Regions from separate parts of the Priestia sp. YIM B13552 genome, predicted to be linked through region 2. Evidence: riboswitches for the same ligand, from Rfam matches in the RefSeq annotation. Region 2 holds a riboswitch; each other region holds the start of a gene.
The links. Region 2 has a riboswitch for cobalamin ahead of ACFX40_RS12030 (ribonucleoside-diphosphate reductase subunit alpha). Riboswitches for the same ligand answer to the same signal wherever they lie in the genome.
Positions count from the first base shown of each region.

Region 1 (5,434 bases), on a different contig from region 2:
GTCAGGCGCTATACCTTCCGCCACAATTTGACCTGAATGCGCATTGCGTCCAACCGTTTTAGCTCCTAAAAATAAATCAAACGCACCTTTTCTATAGACAATGCCGATATCTTCTTGAACAGCGCCATAGCAAGCCATACCGCATCCATTAATACCAAGCTTCAGCTCTTTTGGCATGTCCATTCCCCCGAGGCGTTTTTGTAATTCTTCCGTATGTGGAATAGCATCGCTTTTTTCTCCGTCACAAAAATCACACGCTTTAATTGTGAACACATCTCCGACCGGAGATAGTAAAAAGGAAGCTGCTTGGAGCTTTTTAATAATCACATCTGGCTGAGCCGTTGGGATTTGCAGTTTGATTTGATGGTCAGGTGTATACTCCATCGTACCTTTTTCACCAACAACTTCTGCTAGTGTTGTCATTTGAACAGGCGTGAATTTCTTATTAGCAAGTCCTGGACTAACCGCCACTTCGAAAATAGACTGTACTGGCTGACGTACGACCGCAGAAGTAGGTTCACCTAAAATTGCTTGAAGCGCTTCTTCTGCAAGAGCTCGTGAAGTTGCTGTTTCTTCTGTTTTGGTCTGAACTGCTTCAATAGTCGAAGCTGTTTGCTTTACAGTCTCTTCTTGATCGAGAGCCCATGGTTCTGCTTCTTTTCGAAGTCGCTGATGCGGTCTTAGCGGCTGCTCCGTTTGGTTGAGGGTATATTTTCGCTGATATCCGCGCGGTGTAATCATTAAATCGTCGTAAAAGAACGTAGATGAATTTCCGACAACAACGGTAGTCAGCATGCCAATTTCATGATTTAACATGTCTTTTAAGTTGGTCATTACGACTTCTTCACGGTCACGATAAGCGCTTTTCACAAGACCAACAGGCGTATCAGGGGAACGATACTTTAATAGAATTCTTTGCGCTTCAACAATTTGTCTTGTTCGTCTTCCGCTCTTTGGGTTGTAAAAAGCCACTACAAAATCTGCTTGTGCAGCTGCTTCAATTCTTTTTTCGATTAGCTCCCAAGGCGTAAGGTGGTCACTTAAACTAATTGTACAAGCATCGTGCATCACGGGCGCTCCAAGGAGAGATGCGCATGAATTGATAGCCGAAATGCCAGGAATTACTTCCAGCTCTACGCCCGTTTCTTTTTTCCAGCCTTTTTCAATCAACACTTCATACACAAGGCCTGCCATTCCGTATACTCCCGCATCTCCGCTCGAAATGACAGCTACGGTTTTTCCTGCTTCAGCTTGCTTTACAGCTTCCTGTGCACGGCTTACTTCTTCGGTCATTCCCGTACTAATAATTTGCTGATTCGTTAACAGTCCTTGAATTAATTCCACATAGGTTTTGTAACCGATGATCATATCACTTTCTTGAATGGCTTCTCTTGCTCGCTGTGTAATATGTTCAAAGCTTCCCGGCCCAAATCCAATAACTAAAAGTTTACCTTTCATGCTAGCTCCTCCTTTATGCGTTACTTTTTACTTTGTCAATTCCTTCTATGGAGTCACTGTTTTCCGGAGAAACGAAACCATTTTGATCATATTCATAAATAAGCGATTCCTTTATACTGCAGCCTCCTGCTAAATGTTCTTCGACAATCCGATGAGCCACGGTTTCAGTGACCTGCTTGTACCAATCTCCTGAAGGATAGACGATAGCTACAGGAGCATCTTTGCATCGTCCGTTACAACGTGTACGCGTTGTATGAACCGTTTCATCCAAATCCAGTTCTGTCACTTTATTTCGAATAGCTTGCGTGGCTTCTTCTCCACCTTTTCTCATACAGCTGCTTCCATTACAAATCAATACGTGATGTTTTGTTCCATTTAAGTTCCACGTCGTCACACTCATTCGCTCCTTTACTAAAAAAAGCGCCTCTATCAATGATAGAGGCGCAGAAAAATTCAAACTAAGTTTTTGCACTTCCACCTATATCCCGTAGGGTAAGCTTCGCATTAGAAAAAGGCTGGTTTCCTGACTTCGATTCATCACTTGATTGCGCCTTCCCGAATACAGTGGCATATGCAATCAGCTCATCTTCACAGTGGCGGGTACCGCGCTGGCTTCACACCAGACTTCCCATTTAACGCAATGTGGACATTGCGCACCTTTTTTGCACGATATGTAGTTTTGCGATACGAGAAAAACCCGCTTCGCTAATATGCGAGCGGGTAAAACGTCAGAATAAGAGTGTACACGAATGCCACTTTAAGCCAACGTTTCCCTTCCCGCTCCCCGGAGAAATAGAAACTTCACAATAAAGACAGGTCTCCTGACTTGTGTATCATTCTACTTGAGAACCTTCCCGTGATTTTTCCACAGTGGTTATACTCGTTCGTCCACACTTACAGTTGCGGGGGCAGTACTGGTCTTTCACCAGTTTCCCTATTAAGCCTTCTTGGCATCTTTACTGTTGCTGTTTGATATATATGAACCTTTTAAACTATCAGAATAATAGAAGTAACTACCATATCATAGCGTACATTTTTTTTTATTTCAACTCTATTCTTTTTATAGGATATAAAGAGCCATAAAAAAACAAGAGCAAAAAATCAGCTCTTGTTTTTCTACTTATATAGCTACCAATGTTAAATGAGGATCATTATAATACACGACTTCTGAAAGAACTTTACAGCCATTTGTTTTGGCAAAAGCTTCTCTCGCCTGCTTTTCAGTTTCAAATTCAAACATTTTCATTTCTTTTCCAGCATATACCGTCAGTACCCACATGAAAAGATTCGCCTCCGATTATTGTAGTGATCGCTATATCCACATTATGACGAAACCATTTCCTTTTGAAAACCCATTCTACAAAACTTGTCACAAGAAACTTTTAAAAATTTAAAAACATTTTAACTTCTGTAAATGAACAAAATGTACAAAAGGTTTAAGCAGTATTGTACCTTTTTAAAAAGGTGCTTTTTTAACCAACTGTTGATTCACCAGTAAAAAAATATATAGTATTTATAAAAAAAAAGAAGCCAGACAGCCGGCTTCTTTTTTAAGAAAGGAAAGAACAGACATCACAATCCCGTTCTGTTCTTTCCTTTGCATAAAAATACACTAATTAAATATCCCTTTCTTAAAGCAGAATCATGTTCGACTGAACATAGTAATAGAGAAGCTTATACGTATGATTCAATGAATCTTGATGCGTTCTCTCAAACGCATGAGAAGAATCAATTCCTGGACCAATCAAGCCGTGTACGATATCGTGTCCGGCACGAATAGCAGCAGAAGCATCTGATCCGTAAAACGGATAAATATCTAATTTGTACTGAATATCATGCTGCTTAGCTAGCTCCACTAAATGCTTTCTCAAACCGTAATGATATGGGCCGCTTGAATCTTTTACACAAATAGACACGGTGTATTCATCAGTAGATTGTCCATCTCCCATAGCACCCATATCAACCGCTAAGTATTCTACTGTTTGAGGCGTAATGTTCGAATTTCCTCCGTATCCAATTTCTTCATTATTTGAAATGAGAAAATGCGTAGTGTATGGCAGTTCGATCTGTTCTTCTTGAATTATTTTCATGAGCTGAAGCAATAAAGCTACGCTTGCTTTATCATCGAGATGACGAGATTTAATAAAACCGCTTTTTGTTATTTCTACACGAGGATCAAACGAAACAAAGTCGCCGACTTCAATTCCAAGACTGCGAACATCTTCTGCGCTATGTACTTTTTCATCCAATCGAATTTCTATATTTTCTTGATTCCGCTCAGCTTTCCCTGCATCTTTATACACATGAACAGATGTTTGATGCATAAGGATGGTTCCTTTAAATACTTCTCCTGATGAAGTTTCAATTTCACAATATTCTCCTTCAATAGAATTGTAGCGAAACCCTCCAATCAGGTCGATTTTCAGACGTCCACTCGGTTTGATTTCTTTTACCATAGCACCTAATGTATCGACATGAGCCGTCAGCATGCGGTGGTGATCTGTATCTTTACCGGGAATAGTAGCGACTAAGCCCCCTTTTCGATTGCGATACGTTTGAATATTTAGCTCTTTTACATAGTCTTCGACAAATGAAATTACCTTTTCTGTATTTCCAGAAGGACTGGGAATCGAAACAAGCTTTTTAATTAACTGAACAGTTTCCGTCATTATGACACTTCCTTTGTCTCTCATTTCTTTTATTTTACCATATGTTTCAAAAAAGATAACAGGCAGCTCCAAACAAAAAAGCCGGGCAGATGCCCGGCTTTTTTGTTTTAAGCTATGTTTGATTTCTTTAATTCATTTGTGTAATTTAATGATTTTTGCTTATCAAACTCGCCTTCAGACTTGGACATTACAATAGCAGCTAAAGCATTTCCTACTACGTTAACTGTGGTACGCATCATATCAAGAATGCGGTCAATTCCTGCAATAAATGCCATGCCTTCAAGAGGGAAGCCCATAGATTCAAGTGTAGCAAGTACAACTACAAACGATGCCCCTGGTACACCAGCCATTCCTTTTGAGGTTAACATTAGCACAAGAAGGAGCTGAATTTGATCCATAATGGAAAGGTCGATGCCGTACATTTGAGCAATAAACAGCGATGCCAGCGCCTGATAAATGGTTGAACCATCTAAATTAAACGTGTAGCCCGTTGGAATAACAAACGATGTAACCGATTTAGAACAGCCGAAGTCTTCCATCTTTTTGATAAGAGACGGTAAAACGGCTTCTGAACTTGCCGTTGTAAAAGCAAGAAGCAGCTCGTCTTTTAACACTTTTATCAGCGTAAACATGCTTGTTCCAGCCATTTTAGCAATAATTCCAAGAACCACAAGCACAAAGAAAATCATGGTGAAGTAAACGGCGAACACTAATTTTCCTAATGGAATAAGTGATCCGACACCAAACTTTATAATATTAACACCAATAAGTGCAAATACACCTACTGGAGCAAACTTCATCACCAAATTAGTTACCCAAAACATTGCATCCAAGACGCCTTCAAAAAAGGCTAAAACAGGTTTTCCTCTCTCTCCAATCGAAGCTACGCCTACACCAAACAGTACGGAAAATAAAATGATTGGTAAAAGATCGCCTTCTGCTACCGATTGAAAGACGTTTGTCGGAACAATATGAAGAAGCTCTTGAGCAATCCCTGTACTTTCAGACGTTTTTGCCGTTGCCTCATATTGAGAAATATCGCTTTTTTCAATATGTCCCATATCAACCCCTGCACCAGGGTGAAATAAGTTCGCGGCAATAATCCCCACTACAATAGCAATGGTTGTAACAATTTCAAAATAAAGAATTGTTTTTCCGCCAAGCTTACCTAATTTTTTGATATCGCCTACTCCTGCGACCGCTACGATTAATGCTGAAATCACAATCGGTACGACAATCATCTTAATTAAATGAATAAATATGTCTCCAATCGGCTGTAAAATAGAAATGGCTGTATCGCTTCCGTA
Region 1 is NZ_JBHZOU010000003.1:190,530-195,963, reverse strand. It holds gene cobJ (precorrin-3B C(17)-methyltransferase) at 1-1,458, opposite strand, end outside; gene ACFX40_RS13105 ((2Fe-2S) ferredoxin domain-containing protein) at 1,472-1,852, opposite strand; cobalamin riboswitch at 1,955-2,134, opposite strand; cobalamin riboswitch at 2,253-2,431, opposite strand; gene ACFX40_RS13100 (hypothetical protein) at 2,579-2,737, opposite strand; gene ACFX40_RS13095 (M42 family metallopeptidase) at 3,090-4,127, opposite strand; gene ACFX40_RS13090 (cation:dicarboxylate symporter family transporter) at 4,235-5,434, opposite strand, start outside.
Region 1: linked by a shared signal. The riboswitch ahead of ACFX40_RS13105 ((2Fe-2S) ferredoxin domain-containing protein) and the one ahead of ACFX40_RS12030 (ribonucleoside-diphosphate reductase subunit alpha) in region 2 are both predicted to bind cobalamin.

Region 2 (5,434 bases):
CCCATATTAATTTCAAACGGCGTCCAGAAGTTAGCTAGCATACGCTTGTATTTAGGGAACGCCCATGAAAATCGGACGTCATCCCAGTTTAGAATATTTGAGCTCTTGCCGTTGATGATTCCTGTCGAACGGTTCGGAGCTGTTTCGTTCATTAATTCTCGTTTTAACATGCTTGTCATCAATTATTCACTCCTTTTAACTATGACAGCTTTCACATTCTTCAATGACTTCACTTGATGTTGAACGTACGTAGTAGGTCGTTTTTAACTTTTCTTTCCATGCCGTCATATGAAGATCCAGCAGCTCTTTTGCTCGGATATCATTTTGCACATATAAGTTGAATGAAATGGATTGATCAATATGGCGCTGGCGCTTGGCGTTTTGCTTAATGCTCCAGTGCTGATCAATTAAATAAACGGACTTATAATACCAGTTTGTTGCTGGTGATAAATCCGGTGCCGTCACCGGGATTTTATAGTTTTTCTTTTCCTCTGAATAAAACTTACGGAAAATCGGATCAATACTTGCAGTAGAACCCGCGATAATAGATGTTGATGAATTAGGTGCTACAGCCATTAAGTAGCCATTTCTTATCCCATTGTTTTGAACTTCGTTACGCAGTTCACTCCACGCTTCGCTTGTGTATTTACGTGTTTCAAAATAAGCGCCTGACTCAAAATCTGAGCCTTTAAATAATGGATATGCACCTTTTTCTTTAGCTAAGTTCATGCTTGCCTGTACGGTTAAGTAAGCGATTTGCTCATACAATTCATCGCAATATGCTACCGCTTCATCTGTTTCCCATGCTATTTTCTTTAAGGCAAGCAAATGGTTCCAACCAAATGTGCCAAGCCCTACTGCGCGGTACTTTTGGTTTGTTAGTTTTGCTTGAAGTACCGGCAAATCATTTAACTCAATAACGTTATCAAGCATGCGTACTTGAATTGGAATTAAACGTTCAAGCACATCTTCAGTTACGGCTCTCGCTAAGTTGATAGAAGAAAGATTACATACAACAAAATCGCCCGGATTCTTTGTAATAATAATTTTTCCGTCTTCCGTAATTTCCTCTGTTACGACCGTTGTGCTTTGGTTTTGCGTAATTTCTGTACATAAGTTGCTGCAGTAGATCATGCCCTCGTGGCGGTTTTGATTAGCTCGGTTAACCGTATCACGATAGAACATATAAGGCGTCCCCGTTTCAAGCTGCGAAAGCATAATGCGCTTGAAGATTTCAATAGCAGGTACTGTCTCTCTTGAAAGCTGTTCATTATTTACACACTCAGCGTAACGAGTGCGGAACGAACCGCTGCCTTCTTCTTCATCATAAAAATCTTCTAACGAGTAGCCCATCAGCGTACGAACTTCGTGAGGATCGAATAAGTGCCAGTCTTCACGTGCTTCTACTTTTTCCATAAACAAATCTGGCAAACATACGCCAGTGAATAAATCATGCGTGCGCTGGCGTTCGTCACCATTGTTCAACCGCGCGTCTAAGAATGAAAAGATGTCTTTATGCCATACGTCTAAATATACGGCAATAGCCCCTTGTCGTTGACCTAGCTGATCGACACTTACAGCCGTATTATTTAGCTGTTTCATCCATGGAATTGTTCCTGATGATACGCCTTTAAAACCTTTTATATCACTTCCTCGGCTTCTAATATGACCGAGGTAGACACCAATTCCGCCTCCATTTTTACTAAGCGTGGCCAAATCTGTATTGCTATCATAAATACCGCGTAAGCTGTCATCAATCGTATCAATAAAGCAGCTAGATAGCTGTCCGTAGCTCTTTCCTGCGTTTGAAAGCGTTGGTGTGGCAACCGTCATATATAGACTAGAAAGCGCCCAGTACGCTTCTTTTACTAATGCTGTTCGATTTTCTTTCTTTTCTTGAGACATCAGCGTCATAGCAATGATAAGAAAACGTTCTTGCGGTAATTCGTATACGCGCTTATCATGTGATGTCGCTAAATAGCGATCTGCTAATGTCAACAATCCAATGTATGTAAATAAACGATCGCGTTCAGGAATAATGACTGAAGCAATTTCATTAATTTCTTCTTCTGTATATGTTTTTAATAGCTGTTTATTATAAATGCCGATTTTTGTTAGTTCTTGAATAAGCTGATAAAACGAACCGTACTTCTCTTTTTTATCATAACCTCGGTTGTCCGCTGCTTTTCGATATAGTTCGTTTAAGTAGACGTCTGCCGCTACGTACGTCCAATCTGGTTCTTCCATTGAAATACGCTCTAAGGCTGCTAAAATTAGGACGTTTGCAACCTTTTCGTCCGTCATATTTTCCTTTACTGTAACAGTTTGAATAACCTTTTCCTCATACAAAGAAAAATCAAGCTGCGTAAATTCATTTTTTAAACGTTCAATATATGCAGTTAATTCATGTAGAATTGTAGGCTTTAATGTATTCACCATAAATATGGCTCCTCTCTTCACTTCAAAATAAAAAATCGCTCACCGTACCTCGGTGAGCGAATAGAACGAAGATAGAAGAAGACACTAAGTCTTTTCTCAATCCTCGCTCTACCCTCTCACCTCCCGAAGAAGATAAAACGACATAAAAAAGGCAGGTCTCCTGACTTATGCTTCTTTTTACTTTAAGGCCTTCCCATGATGTTTACTCACAGTGGATCTCCTTATTTCATCAGCATTCACAGTTGCGGGGACAGCTTTGGATTTTCACCAAATTCCCTTTTAAGTCTTTTTATCAGACACCTTTTTCACTGGAAAACACAAAATATAGTATTTTATTATCGATTTCAAAACAACATATTGTGTTATGTTATAAACACATTATATAGGACAACTTAGAAAACTATCAACCTATTTTCAAAAATAATTTTGTTTTTTACGATAAAACTCTTCGACTTTTTTCATCAAACTATTCCATCATAACATGTTTTGACACGCTTGATAGAACAATGTGCTCTTTTTAAAAAATTTGTCCTATTTTTCTACTAAACATTGACAACCTCAATAAAAAAAACCGTTTTACATAAAAAACGGTTTTTAATTATTGGTATTCTTTTTCAAATGCTGTGATTGTTTTGATAAAGTTTTTATCGATATCGTATCCTATCCCCGGTTTTCCCTTCACCTTTATTACTCCAGCTTCTACCTCTACTTCGGGCTTAATAATATCTTTTTCCCAATAGCGAGATGACGCAGAAATATCACCTGGTATCGTGAAAGAAGGCAATGTCGCAAGGGCGATGTTATGAGCTCTTGAAATCCCGGCTTCTAACATTCCGCCAACCCAAAGTCTTACACCATACTGGGCGCACAAATCATGAATTTGCTTTGCTACGGACATTCCGCCAACTCGACCGATTTTCACATTGATAATCTTACAGCTTCTTTGTTCAATTGCATGACGTGCATCTTCATAGCTCACAATACTTTCATCTAAGCAAATTGGCGTCTGCATTTGCTTTTGTAACAATCGATGATCAAGGATATCATCAGAACTTAACGGCTGTTCGATCATCATTAAATTCAATTCATCTAGTTTCTTCAATGAATCACTATCGCTTAACGTATAGGCTGAATTGGCATCAGCCATAAGAGGAATGCTTGGAAATTCATCTCGAATTTGTTTCAGTAGCTCATAGTCAGCACCCGGCTTAATTTTCACTTTAAAGCGCTTATAGCCATCTTTCATGTAAGTCTTTATTTGTTCTTTCATTATGGAAATATCATTTAAGCCAACTACCACTCCAGCTTCTACAGCAGACCTTACTCCTCCAATTACTTCAGATAACGGTTTGTTCTGCCGCTTTGCATACAAATCCCATACAGCACAGTCTAAAGCTGCTTTAGCCATGTTATTTCGCTTTAGAGGTTTGAATAACTTTTGAACATCCTCTGGTTTTTGAAGCTGCTGATGAAGAAGCGAGGGAATTAAAAAATCGTCTAACATATGAAAACACGTCTGAATCGTTTCTTCCGTATACCAAGGAGATGAAAAAGCAACTACTTCTCCCCACCCTGTAAATCCTTGTTCATCTTCTACTTCAAGCAAAATCAATTCTCGATCCTGCACTGTACCATAGCTTGTTGAAAAAGGAGAAAGAAGCTTCATGTCAATTTTATAAAGATGTACTTTTTTTATAATCATCGATTAGCTCCCTTTCTGTATGAACGATGATAGCTTCCGGCGTATGATTTTATTAGAAGCCGTTCGCGGCAGCTCCTCTACTCGAACGAAATACTTTGGAAGTTTGTACTTTGCTAAAAATTGTTGAATGTGTAAAGATAATTCTTCATCTGAAACGTCTTCGTTTACAACAACACATGCAGCTGGCACTTGTCCCCATTTTTCGTCAGCTACTCCCGTTACACCGGCCTCTTTAACAGCGGGATGCTTCAACAAAACATTTTCAATTTCAGCTGGATATACATTTTCTCCACCTGAAATAATAAGGTCTGAACGTCTGTCTAACACATATAGAAAGCCTTCTTCATCCACTTTCCCGATGTCTCCTGTATAGAACCAGCCTTGTTGAATTGCTTTTTCAGTAGCTTCAGGTTTATTTAAATATCCTTTTGTAACATTTGGACCTTTAACAATAATTTCTCCTGCTTCGCTGGTCTCATTTCCTTTTTCATCTACAATTTTCATTGCACATGGAAATAATGGTTTACCTGCTGATCCCAGTTTTCGCAAACTATCTTCAGGTGAAAGCGTAACGAACTGTGAAGATGTTTCTGTCATTCCATACGTTTGATAAACAGGAATTTCTTTACTCACACAAGCCTCTAAAATAGTAAGCGGTGCAGGTCCTCCTCCTAAAAGCATGCATCGAAACGTATGCGGATATTTCCGTTCCCCTAACTCATCGAGCATGTTGGACAGCATGGAAGCGACAACCGAAATAATCGTTACCCCTTTGTTTTCAATCGCTTCATTTACTGCTCTTGCTTCAAACCGTTCTTCTAAAATGATTTTCATTCCGTAAAAGACGCTCCGCATTAAAATAGATAAGCCGCTAATATGAAACAAAGGAACCGCTATAAGCCAGCAGTCTTTTTCATTTAACCCTAAATTAAGCGCTGAGCCAACGGAACTCCACCAGTGATTTCCATATGTCTGCAGCACTCCTTTTGGATGACCTGTTGTTCCAGACGTATACATAATGGTGAATGTGTCCTCGAGATTCCATGTTTTTTGAAAACCTGTTTCTGCTTCTGGAGAACTTTTTAAAGCAGGTAAAGTAAGCTGAGTAATGGAACTTTGGAATTCTCTCATTAAAAATGTTTCATCCGCAATAAGCAACGACACGTTTGCATCTGTTAGCTGATAATTAATTTCTTCATTTGTCAAACGCGTGTTGACGAGCAGCAACCGGGCGCCAATATAAGAAACCGCATGTAAAATCTCAATAAACTCCACTCTATTTTTCATGTATAA
Region 2 is NZ_JBHZOU010000002.1:1,161,169-1,166,602, forward strand. It holds gene ACFX40_RS12025 (ribonucleotide-diphosphate reductase subunit beta) at 1-179, opposite strand, end outside; gene ACFX40_RS12030 (ribonucleoside-diphosphate reductase subunit alpha) at 196-2,439, opposite strand; cobalamin riboswitch at 2,573-2,758, opposite strand; gene menC (o-succinylbenzoate synthase) at 3,038-4,141, opposite strand; gene ACFX40_RS12040 (o-succinylbenzoate--CoA ligase) at 4,145-5,434, opposite strand, start outside.

Region 3 (5,434 bases), on a different contig from region 2:
AGTGCTAAACAATCCTTTTGCCTGATAAGGGTAACGTCCAAGTGAAACAATTTCTTGAACCGTAAATTCTAGCCCAATTTGATTTTCTTGCGTCATGACTGCAACTTTTTGCGCCAGTTGTTTTGGTGAATAAGCCTTCACTGACTTTCCTTCCACCTTCACTTCTCCTGATTGAATGGTTAATACATTCATAATTAAGCGAATAAGCGTTGTTTTCCCGCTTCCATTTGGTCCTAGTAAAGCGACAAAAGAACCTTTGTCTACGGTGAACGTGATGTCACGAACGGTCGGCTGCTGCTTATCGTATCCTCCTGTCACATTATATAGTTCAATCATGATATTCCTCTCTTCCGCATACGTTCTTTTACAAGGAGCAGGGTAAAAATCGGCGAACCAATTAAGGCGGTTACGACTCCAATAGGCAGTTCACGAGGTTCTAATATCGTTCGTGCCAATAAATCTGCTAAAACCAAATAACTTCCTCCAATTAAAATAGAAAGCGGCAGTACATGCTTATGATTAGCTCCCGTTACGAGACGCACTACGTGGGGGATAACTAAGCCAACAAATCCAATTGCCCCAGATACTGATACCGCAGCTCCTGTTAATACGGATGCACCTATTAAAATCATTCTTTTTTTCTTCTTTACGTCTATTCCCATAAACTGAGCGGATTGATCGCCAAATGCTAAGCCGTTCAGCTCTTTTACATGTAACAACAGCATAATTGTACCGATCAAAAAGAACGGCCCTAAAATTTGAATATGAGACCATCCTCTCATTGATACGCTTCCCATTAGCCAATATAAAACCTGCCTTACATCTTCTTCGGGAGAAAGAGCCACAATTAATGAAATAAGTGCGCTCATAAAGGATGATAAAATAATCCCCGCTAAGATGATGGTTTCATTGGCCAAATTGCCGCTTGCGAGTTTCGTAATACCAAAAACTAAAAGAAGAGTAATAAAACCAGATACAATGCCGACTACAGGCAGCGTGAAGATAGACAAACCAAAAATACTCCAATGAAAATAAATTGCCATGACAGAGCCAAGGGTTGCACCTGAGGAAACCCCGATCGTATAAGGATCAGCAAGCGAGTTTCTTAATAGCCCTTGAAAGGCAGCCCCTGCTATTGAAAGCGAAGCTCCTACTAAAAATGCCACCAGTACTCTTGGAAAACGAATTTGCCAAATGATTAAATCCATGTTTTCCGGACCGTGATATAAGGATAGCCCGGTAAGGTGACCAAGAATAATTTTGATTGTATCTCCTACGGTTAACGAAACTGTACCAATAAATACGGCCATAATTACCGAAGTACATACAATAAATAAACTGACTATGTATAAAATAGATGCTTTGTTTAAAAAAATACGTTTAAAAATCAATACGTTCAGCTCCTCTAGGAAACGAGGCGTGATGTTTTACATTACATTAACCATTCATTTTCCTGTCCATAAACCATGCTTCCACCATGCATTAAGTTGGAAACAATCATCTTTTCTTTGTTACGAGTGCTAGACTGTTGAACTTAGGCAACGTAGAATAGCGTACTAAAGTTCTCGGTAAAAAAACAAGCGAAAGCCTCTACAAGCTATACTTTTTGTGTTTGCTCCGGGCTTTTATAGTTGTCTATTAACTCATATAGCTTTTCCATATCTACGGCTTCTCTCACATATGCTGCTGCTTTTGAAAAAGACTCCTCTTTTTGCAGGCGACTGTTGAATGTGTCCGTAATAGGCGGCAATTTTTTATGTTTGCGAATTTGATTAAGCAAAGCTCTGCGCAAAGAATCGTTATGAAACACATCATGAACATACGTGCCAATAACGTTGTCTTTAACCGTTCCTTCTTTTTCATGCTCTACCACTGCAAAAGCTTTCGTGGTGCTCTTAGAAACTGTCTTTCCCATATGAATTTCGTAGCCTTCAATCAAAACTCTTTCATTTTCTAACTGGACATACCCAGAAACTCTTTCTGTTTTTTTGCTGGTTGTCATAACGGTTTCCACTGGAAGCAAGCCCAGCCCTTTAATGGATTCAATCCGAGATTCTACTGCATCAGGGTCTGTAATTGTCTCCCCTAGCATTTGATATCCTCCGCAGATGCCAATGACGTGAACGTTCGTTGTGTTCAAGACTTGATTAATGGCTAGAGCCAGGCCGCTTTCTTGTAAAAACTGAGCATCTTCAATCGTATTTTTGCTTCCTGGCAAAACAATTAAATCAGGCGTACCTAATTGCGACGGCTTGGTTACAAGCCTCACGTGACAGTCTTCTTCTAAGCTTAAAGGATCGATGTCTGTAAAATTTGAGATGCGCGGGTACGAGATGACCGCAATATCAATTTCTTTTAACGGATTCACAAGCGTTGAGTAATTTCTAAGTGATAACGAATCTTCCGCATCAATTTCCACGTTGTTCATATAAGGAATAACTCCTAGCACCGGAACACCCGTGTATTCTTCAAACCACTTCAACCCTGGTTTTAAAAGTTCTAAATCTCCTCGGAATTTATTAATTAACACCCCGATAACTCTAGACTTGTGTTCATCTGGAAGCAATTGAAGAGTACCCACTAGGCTCGCGAAAACTCCTCCTTTATCAATATCTCCTACTAACACAACGGGCGCTTCTGCTATTTTTGCAACACGCATATTTACGAGTTCCCGATCGTTCAAATTGACTTCGGCAGGACTTCCAGCGCCTTCAATCACAATTCGATCATAATGATTGGCAAGCTCTTTATAAGCTTCCGTGATAACGTTCAAACCTTCATTAAAAAATTCTTGCCGATACTGAAAAGCAAACATATTACGTAGCGGTTTTCCGTGAACAACAATTTGAGATTCATGATCACGAGTTGGTTTAATTAAAATAGGATTCATATTGGTTGTTGCTTCTACTCCAGCCGCTTCTGCTTGAATTCCTTGCGCTCTGCCAATTTCTTTTCCATCCATTGTAATGTATGAATTAAGCGCCATATTTTGCGATTTAAACGGTGCAGTTTGATAGCCGTCTTCTTTAAAAATACGGCAAAATGCTGTAGCAATCATGCTTTTTCCAGCGTCTGAGTGCGTTCCTTGAATCATAAGCGGTTTTCCTTTTTTCACTTTTTCCACTCCCTACCACATAAAAAAACCTTAACTGTAAAAGTCAAGGTTTGGTCATGCGCTCATTAACACATTGTCTTGACTTATTTCTCCCACCGAAAAATAAGGGGTTTTTAAAAGCAGGTCTCCTGGCTTATGCTTCATTTTACTTCTGCACCCTTCCTAGTTTGACTAGTGGGTCTTTGCAGGTTCATCCACATTTACAGTAGCGGGGGCTGCACCGGATTTACACCGATTTCCCTATTATCCTCCTTAGAGGCACTTTTAAAATCATTTATTCTTTATTGTAACGAATTTTATAACCATTCACAATAACGATTTTCTTCTATTATTATATATTACTGTGTTTATACTTATTTGGGTCTCGTATGCTATAATAACGATTATTTTCCAAACATCTTATGGAATAGCTAGGAAGGTGCTCACAGTTGAAGAAAAAAATCATTTATGTCTTTATCAGCGTGTTTGTTCTTTATATAGCAATCATATCTTTTTGTATGTATCAAACTGCTCACAAGTCTGTTCCACAAAACGCGGATTATGTGCTCGTTTTAGGTTCTAAAGTAGATGGTGATCAAATGTCTCCTAGTTTAAAAGAACGAGTAAAGACGGCTTTATCTTATTTACAAGCAAATCAACAGACAAAAGTTATCGTAACGGGCGGAAAAGGATCTGATGAAGAAATTTCTGAAGCAGAAGCAGCCTATCGTTTTCTGCGAAAAGAAGGAATTAAAAAGAATCGAATTATAAAAGAAGATCAGTCAACTTCTACTTTTGAGAATTTCACTTTTACTAAACAGAAAGTTGATATTCAACACAAAAAAGTCGTGCTTGTTAGCAGTGATTTTCATTTATTTCGCGCCTCTATTATTGCCAAACGTCAAGGCTTTGACGTTTATCCTTTAGGTGCAAAAACACCAAATTCAATTAAACTTCAAGCCTACTTTCGTGAGTATGCTGCTATTTTAAAAACATGGCTGTTTGATAAATAAATAGAGTAAGTACTCTACAAATAAAAAACACGGCATGAATTCATGCCGTGTTTTTTATTAATCATCTGTATCGATAACTGCTTTTGGTAAACCTGTGTATTTCGCCCAGTAGAAAATACCGAGTGAAACAAGAGCAATTAAAATTAAGTCAAGCGGGTTGCTTAGCACACCTTGTCCTCCACCAAATGAACCTAGATAAGAGATAACAAGCATAATAATATAATAAGCAACTAGCCACCAAGCAGATTTAAGCTGCTGTGCAAATTTTACAACGTCAGTTGGTACGTATTTCTTAAACGCTACGTAGATAACAACCATTAGAAGCTGTGATCCTAGCAGCCAAGAAATTGTCGTCCACCCTGACCAATATACGATGTATGAACAGAAAATAAATGAAACAGGAGCAATAACGCTCATGCCTTTTAATTTAAAAGGTTTTTTAAGGTCTTTTGCATTTACTCTGAATGCAGCAGCTGAAATTGGCGCAATCGCATAAGACAGAATAAGTGCCACTGAACATACGTTTACTAGCGCTTCCCAAGAAGGAAATGGCAGTGTCCAGAATACGGACATTCCAAATGATAGCCATAGTGACGCACGTGGAATTCCTGTTTTCTTATCTACTTTTGAGAAACGTTTAAATAATGTTCCATTACGAGACCAAGCATAAACTAAACGAGAAGTTGTATTCATGAAGATGTTCCCGTTACCGCCTGGTGATAAAATAGCATCAAAAATAACAAGCGTTACTAACCAGCCAAGGCCTAAAATAAGTGCAATATCTTTAAATGGTAAAGAGAATTGCTCTTGAATTGTTCCCCATCCTCCTGATAGCATATCAGCCGGGATGTTACCAATGAACAATACTTGCAGTGCTGTGTAAATAATCGCTGAAAGTACAATACAGATAATGAGCGCGATTGGAATATTACGCTGCGGGTTTTTAACTTCACTGGCTACAGAAACAATAGGGTGAAGTCCTAGGTAAGCAAACATAACGCCACCTGTTGAAATGGCTGCTTGAATACCATTAAAACCAAACGGAGTAAAATCGCCAGTTGTAAAGTTAGCTGATTTAAAGTGATAAGCTAACACGACGATAATTGTAAGAGGAACCGCATATTTAAACACAGATATAATAACATTTGACTTAGCAAATGCTTTTACACTTACGTAGTTAATGATAAAAAATAGCGTTAATAACGCGAACTGAAATAACCAGCCGACTGTAGTAGGCGATTCAGAACCATGTTTAGTTAGACCAGGAAGCCAAAACGCAACATACTGACGTACAGCCGTTACCTCGATGGCAATCAAACTTGTGTAA
Region 3 is NZ_JBHZOU010000006.1:168,166-173,599, forward strand. It holds gene ACFX40_RS21980 (ABC transporter ATP-binding protein) at 1-336, opposite strand, end outside; gene ACFX40_RS21985 (FecCD family ABC transporter permease) at 333-1,391, opposite strand; gene ACFX40_RS21990 (cobyric acid synthase) at 1,598-3,124, opposite strand; cobalamin riboswitch at 3,217-3,396, opposite strand; gene ACFX40_RS21995 (YdcF family protein) at 3,544-4,107, shown strand; gene ACFX40_RS22000 (APC family permease) at 4,165-5,434, opposite strand, start outside.
Region 3: linked by a shared signal. The riboswitch ahead of ACFX40_RS21990 (cobyric acid synthase) and the one ahead of ACFX40_RS12030 (ribonucleoside-diphosphate reductase subunit alpha) in region 2 are both predicted to bind cobalamin.

Region 4 (5,434 bases), on a different contig from region 2:
TTCTCAAGAAACTGATAAGATAGCTAATGACATTTAAAAATAAGAAAGGATTTCGATTATGTTATCAGCTATTAATTCAGTAGATTATACCATCTTCCACGCGGTGAATCAGTATGCCTCACACGTAAAGCCTCTAGATTCGCTGATGGTATTCTTTGCAGATTATGCCCAGTATGTACTTATCGTTTTACTCGGCTTGTTTTTACTTATTAATAAAAACGGCAGCCGTGTTGTAGCATTTCAAGCTTTGTGTGCTTGTGCCACAGGAGTCATTATCAATAAAGTGATTAGTTTATTTGCTTATCGAGATCGTCCGTTTATCTCTCACCACGTGAATCAGCTTATTGATCACGCCGCAAATTCTTCATTTCCAAGCGATCATGCTACATCTGCATTAGTTATCACTTTTACCATTTGGCTGCATTTCAAACGTTCAGGGCGCATGTGGGTTGTCATGGGCGTACTCATTGCCTTTTCACGCGTATGGGTTGGCGTTCATTATCCATTCGATGTGTTAACAGGAGCCGTTTTAGGCTGCGTGCTGGCGCTGTTTATTCATTATGTTATTTTTAATACGAAACTGATGAGAGCTATTACCAACTTGTCTATTTTTCGAAAATCAGCTTATGACGAACAGTCTCAATATTATTAAGAAAAAGTCGCAAATACGCGGCTTTTTTTATTGGGGAATTTTTAATGTATTTAATACTTGTTTTTTAAAATTAAATTGTGTACAATTAAATAACAGAAACGATAAACAAAAAACTTTTAATAAAATTAATGAAAAAGAGGAGAGGTTTATACATGAAAGCTTTATATGAAACAACAGTCGTTAACACAGGTGGAAGAACAGGAGAAGTTCACTCTTTAGATAACATCTTTAACTTAGACGTTGCAACACCTCCAGCGCTTGGTGGAGAAGCAACAACAGCAACAAACCCAGAGCAGCTGTTTGCAGCTGGATACAGTGCTTGTTTCAACAGCGCGTTAGAATTTATGTTGAAAAAACATAACGTAGAAATCAAAAGCAGTGAAGTAAAAGCTACTGTTCAGCTGCTTCCTGATAAAGCTGATCAAGGAGTGAAAATTGGAGTAGCGCTTGAAGCTCATATTGAAGGCTTAGATTTAGAAACAGCGAAAAAATACGTAGACCTAGCTCACTCATACTGCCCGTATTCAAAAGCAATCAGCGGCAACGTAGACGTAACGGTAGAAGTAGTTTAATTGCTTTAAAAAGCCCTGCTAAGCATGTAAAGCTTAGCAGGGCTTTTTTATTTGAATTTTCTCTATTCATTTGTAAGCGGTACTAGTATAATGAGGAAGAAAATGAATCATTCGCACAGTTTAGGTGCTCTTACATAGCGTAAGAGGTAACAGGGAATCGAGTGCAAATCTCGAGCGGTCCAGCCACTGTAAGCAGGGAGTTTTCTATCTTATCGTCACTCAAAACGGGGAAGGCGGTAGAAAATGATGATCTCAAGCCAGGAGACCTACCTATTCTGTACACTTGACTCTTCTAGGAAAGAGGCGGTGTATCAAGGTACGCAGTGAGCAATTGCTGTTTATTTTCATATGCCGACACGTCCTCAATTTCTATAGAATTGAGGCTTTTTTACGTTTTATTTTAAAAAAAGGAGTGTAGGAAATGGAAGGTTTATCAGTTTTTTTACTTGTCTTTTTATTAGGAATCAGGCACGGATTGGATGCAGATCACTTAGCTTTTATTGACGGCCAGACCCGATATAATTGGAGAATGGGCAGCCGTTTTGCCCCTTGGGTCGGAACGCTGTTTTCACTAGGTCATGGAGGAATGGTGGCCGTCACGGCCGGGGTGCTGGGCGTGGTGATGAAGAATTTTACGTTTCCATCATATTTCGATCATTTTGCATCTTGGGTATCCATTATCTCTCTCTTTCTGATTGGAACATTAAACACATATCATTTGCTTCGAACTAAAAATAAAGAAGAAGAGTTTCAGCTGAGCGGATTAAAAGGGAAGTTTATTCCGAAAATCGCAAAAGGAACAACGAATCCTTTTTTAATTATTCTTGTAGGGGCATTGTTCGCTTTAGCAGCCGAAACGGTCAGTCAAACGGCCGTGTGGTCTCTAGCTGTAGGGAACGCAGGCAAGTATACGCCGCTTTTGTTGGGACTAGTGTTTATGTTTGGCATGATGCTTACAGATACAATCGATTCGATGATTGTACACAAAATGGTAAATGAATCGAGTAAATTTGGACAATCTGCTTCCCGCTTGATGGGCTGGGTTATTGTTGTCCTCGCGTATGGTGTGTCGTTCTATTTAGCATTCACTTTCTTTAACCCATGGGCCGAAGTAAACTTTGAAATGGTTGGCGTTATTCTGTTTATTTTCTTAGTGTCTATGTTTGTTTTTGTGAGTGTGAAGTCAAAAGGGAAAAATATTAAAATAAATGTCAATTAGTCAAACGAAACCTTTAATCTGTTGAAGATTGAAGCTTTTTTGTATGAATTTGTTGAAGTTTATGGCTATTTTCGGTCGGTTATGAATAAGTTAAAGTATTATCTGTATTTAAAGGATGGAAAATTGTCTGAAAACCATTATAATTAAGGATAATTTAAGGTCGTTATGTGAAACGTAGAACATAGTTATACGTACGATAAATAAAAGCATTTAATGCAAGCAGCAGGGGTTTTCTAGAGGAGGAATTGATTTGAGTCAGGTAATGGTAGAACAAAGCGTGTTTAGTTATTTAAAAGAACACGAACAAGAGATGCTCGAAGATTTAGTGGGATTTGTGAAAAAAGAATCACCGTCCTACAGTAAAGAGTTAGTAGATCAGTGTGGAAAGTATTTAACGCAGCTGTTTCAAAAGCGTTTAGGGGTAGGGTACGAAATCATAGAAGAAAAAGAAGTAGGAAACCACTTGAAATTTACGATTGGAGAAGGAGAAAAGCAGCTTTTAATCATCGGTCACTTTGACACGGTGTGGGAAAAGGGAAGGCTGAGTCTAAGAACAGAGGGAAACAAGCTGTACGGTCCGGGAATTTTAGACATGAAAGGGGGCATTGTACAATCTATATGGGCGATTAAAGCGATTCAAGAGCTTGGCTTACCGCTGGATAAAAAAATTGTGTTTTTCTGCAATTCGGATGAAGAGATTGGGTCAATTTCTTCTAAAAAATACATTGAAGAAGAAGCGCAAAGAAGTGAAGCAGTGCTAGTAGCGGAACCGGCGGTGGCGGGTTCAGGTGCGTTAAAAACGTCGCGCAAAGGAGCGGGAATTTTTACCGTAAAAGTATGGGGACGAGCAGCACACGCGGGTAATCACCACAAAGAAGGAATCAATGCGATTGAAGAGCTGGCGCGCCAAGTGATTTTCTTGCAGAGCTTAACAGATTATGAAAAAGGTACAACGGTGAACGTTGGGACATTTACGGGAGGCAGCGGTACAAATGTAGTGCCGGAATATGCAGAAGCGCACGTGGATTTACGTGTTTCTACAGAAGAAGAAGCAAAACGCATGACGGATATTATTTTGAATTTAACACCCATTTTAAAAGGGATTAAGCTCGAAGTAACGGGAGGCATGAATCGTCCTCCGATGGTCAAGTCTAAACAAACGGAAGAGTTATTTGAATGCGCTCAGTCAATCGCGGCCAAACTGGGTATGAAATTAGAAGAAGCAGCTGTTGGAGGAGGAAGTGATGGCAATTTTACAGCGGCCATTGGCGTTCCCACGTTGGATGGGCTAGGAGCATGCGGAAAAGGAATACATGCGGAATATGAACATATTCAAATTGATACGTTATCCGAGCGTTCTTCTTTATTTGCGAATTTGCTGCTGCAAATATAAAAAAAGCCCGCCTCAAACGGCGGGGACTAATCTGAGAGCTTATATTGGGAGAGTATAAGCTTTCTTTTTTTATTTACTGCTTTCTTCTTGAAGAGAAAAGGCAGTTTCTTTCTTTTTGAATACCACTGCATCAAGAGCAAGGAACTGGCTTCCTGCAAGAAATAAGTGAGCAGACATGGCAATTAAGGCAATATCAAACTCAAACCCGCCAACAAATCCGCTTTTAAGCTTGGCTGTAAAAATGGCGCCAAGCATAACTGCCACAAATAAAGCAGCTACGACTCTTGTTGCTAGACCAAGAATAATAAGAACCCCACCTACAAGTTCAATGGTTGCAACAATATATGCCATGAAACCAGGGATTCCTAAGCTATCGAAGAACCCTACTGTATTTTCAATCCCGCCTTGCCATTTTTGAAAGCCGTGCACTAAAAATGTAAAACCTAATACTAAACGAATAATAAGTGAACCAATTTCAACGTTTTTATTCACTTTACTTCCTCCTTTAAGTGTATTTGAAAAACACTACATTATGTAGTGTAAAAGCCTGAAAAAAGAAATGTAGCAATTAAATCAGAAAGTCTTTCTGATTTGGATAATTTTACAACATTATGAACATCACACTACACATTGTAGTGTGATGTTTGTCCCCAGTCAAGTAAAAATATAAAATTAGACCATTTGGCATACGAAAATTTTCTGAAGGGCACTTGAAAAATCCTTTAATTATGTATAATTTAGTCCCTTATTTTCAATCTTATTCTCCAACATGCTATACTGATGGCGGAGGTGTTACGATGCGCTTAGAAAATAAAAGAGTTATTGCGCTTGTTAGTGCAGACTTTGAAGATCTAGAACTATGGTATCCAGTGATGCGTCTTCGAGAAGAAGGAGCAGAAGTACATTTAGTTGGAGAAAAAGCAAACGAAACGTACATGGGGAAATACGGTGTTCCAGCCATATCGGACTACGCGTTTAAAGATGTTGATCCAGCTGAATATGACGCTATTTTAGTACCTGGAGGCTGGGCGCCGGATAAACTGCGCCGCTACCCTGAAGTAATTGAAATGGTTCGTCATATGGATGAACAGCAAAAGCCAATCGGCCAAATCTGCCATGCAGGATGGGTATTAATCTCTGCAAAAATCTTAGATGGCCGAAACGTAACAAGTACGCCAGGAATCAAAGATGATATGGAAAATGCGGGAGCTATTTGGCATGATGAAGCAGTCGTAATCGACGGCCACATCATTTCAAGCCGCCGCCCGCCAGACCTTCCTCCTTATGCAAAAGCATTTGCTGATGTACTAGCAGAGCAATAAGAAAAAAAGTCGAAACCATACTGGTTTTGGCTTTTTTTGTAAGGTCCGCTAAAAAAGAAATGATAAAGCAAATAAAAAACAATCATTAAAAAAGCGAGCAGATGCATCTGCTCGCTTTTGTTCGTGTTTCTTATCAGTAACTTGCTTTCTGCAAGTGTAAAAACAAAATGATTACTTTCTTTATAAAATCCATGATTACGGTTTTTGTATGTTTCGTTGTTGTTAGGGCACAATTAGCATTGATTGTGCTTGCATGGATTTCATCCATTGCCGCGG
Region 4 is NZ_JBHZOU010000007.1:64,210-69,643, forward strand. It holds gene ACFX40_RS23025 (undecaprenyl-diphosphatase) at 59-652, shown strand; gene ACFX40_RS23030 (organic hydroperoxide resistance protein) at 805-1,224, shown strand; cobalamin riboswitch at 1,330-1,512, shown strand; gene ACFX40_RS23035 (HoxN/HupN/NixA family nickel/cobalt transporter) at 1,646-2,443, shown strand; gene ACFX40_RS23040 (M20 family metallopeptidase) at 2,706-3,836, shown strand; gene ACFX40_RS23045 (DoxX family protein) at 3,906-4,328, opposite strand; gene ACFX40_RS23050 (type 1 glutamine amidotransferase domain-containing protein) at 4,634-5,158, shown strand.
Region 4: linked by a shared signal. The riboswitch ahead of ACFX40_RS23035 (HoxN/HupN/NixA family nickel/cobalt transporter) and the one ahead of ACFX40_RS12030 (ribonucleoside-diphosphate reductase subunit alpha) in region 2 are both predicted to bind cobalamin.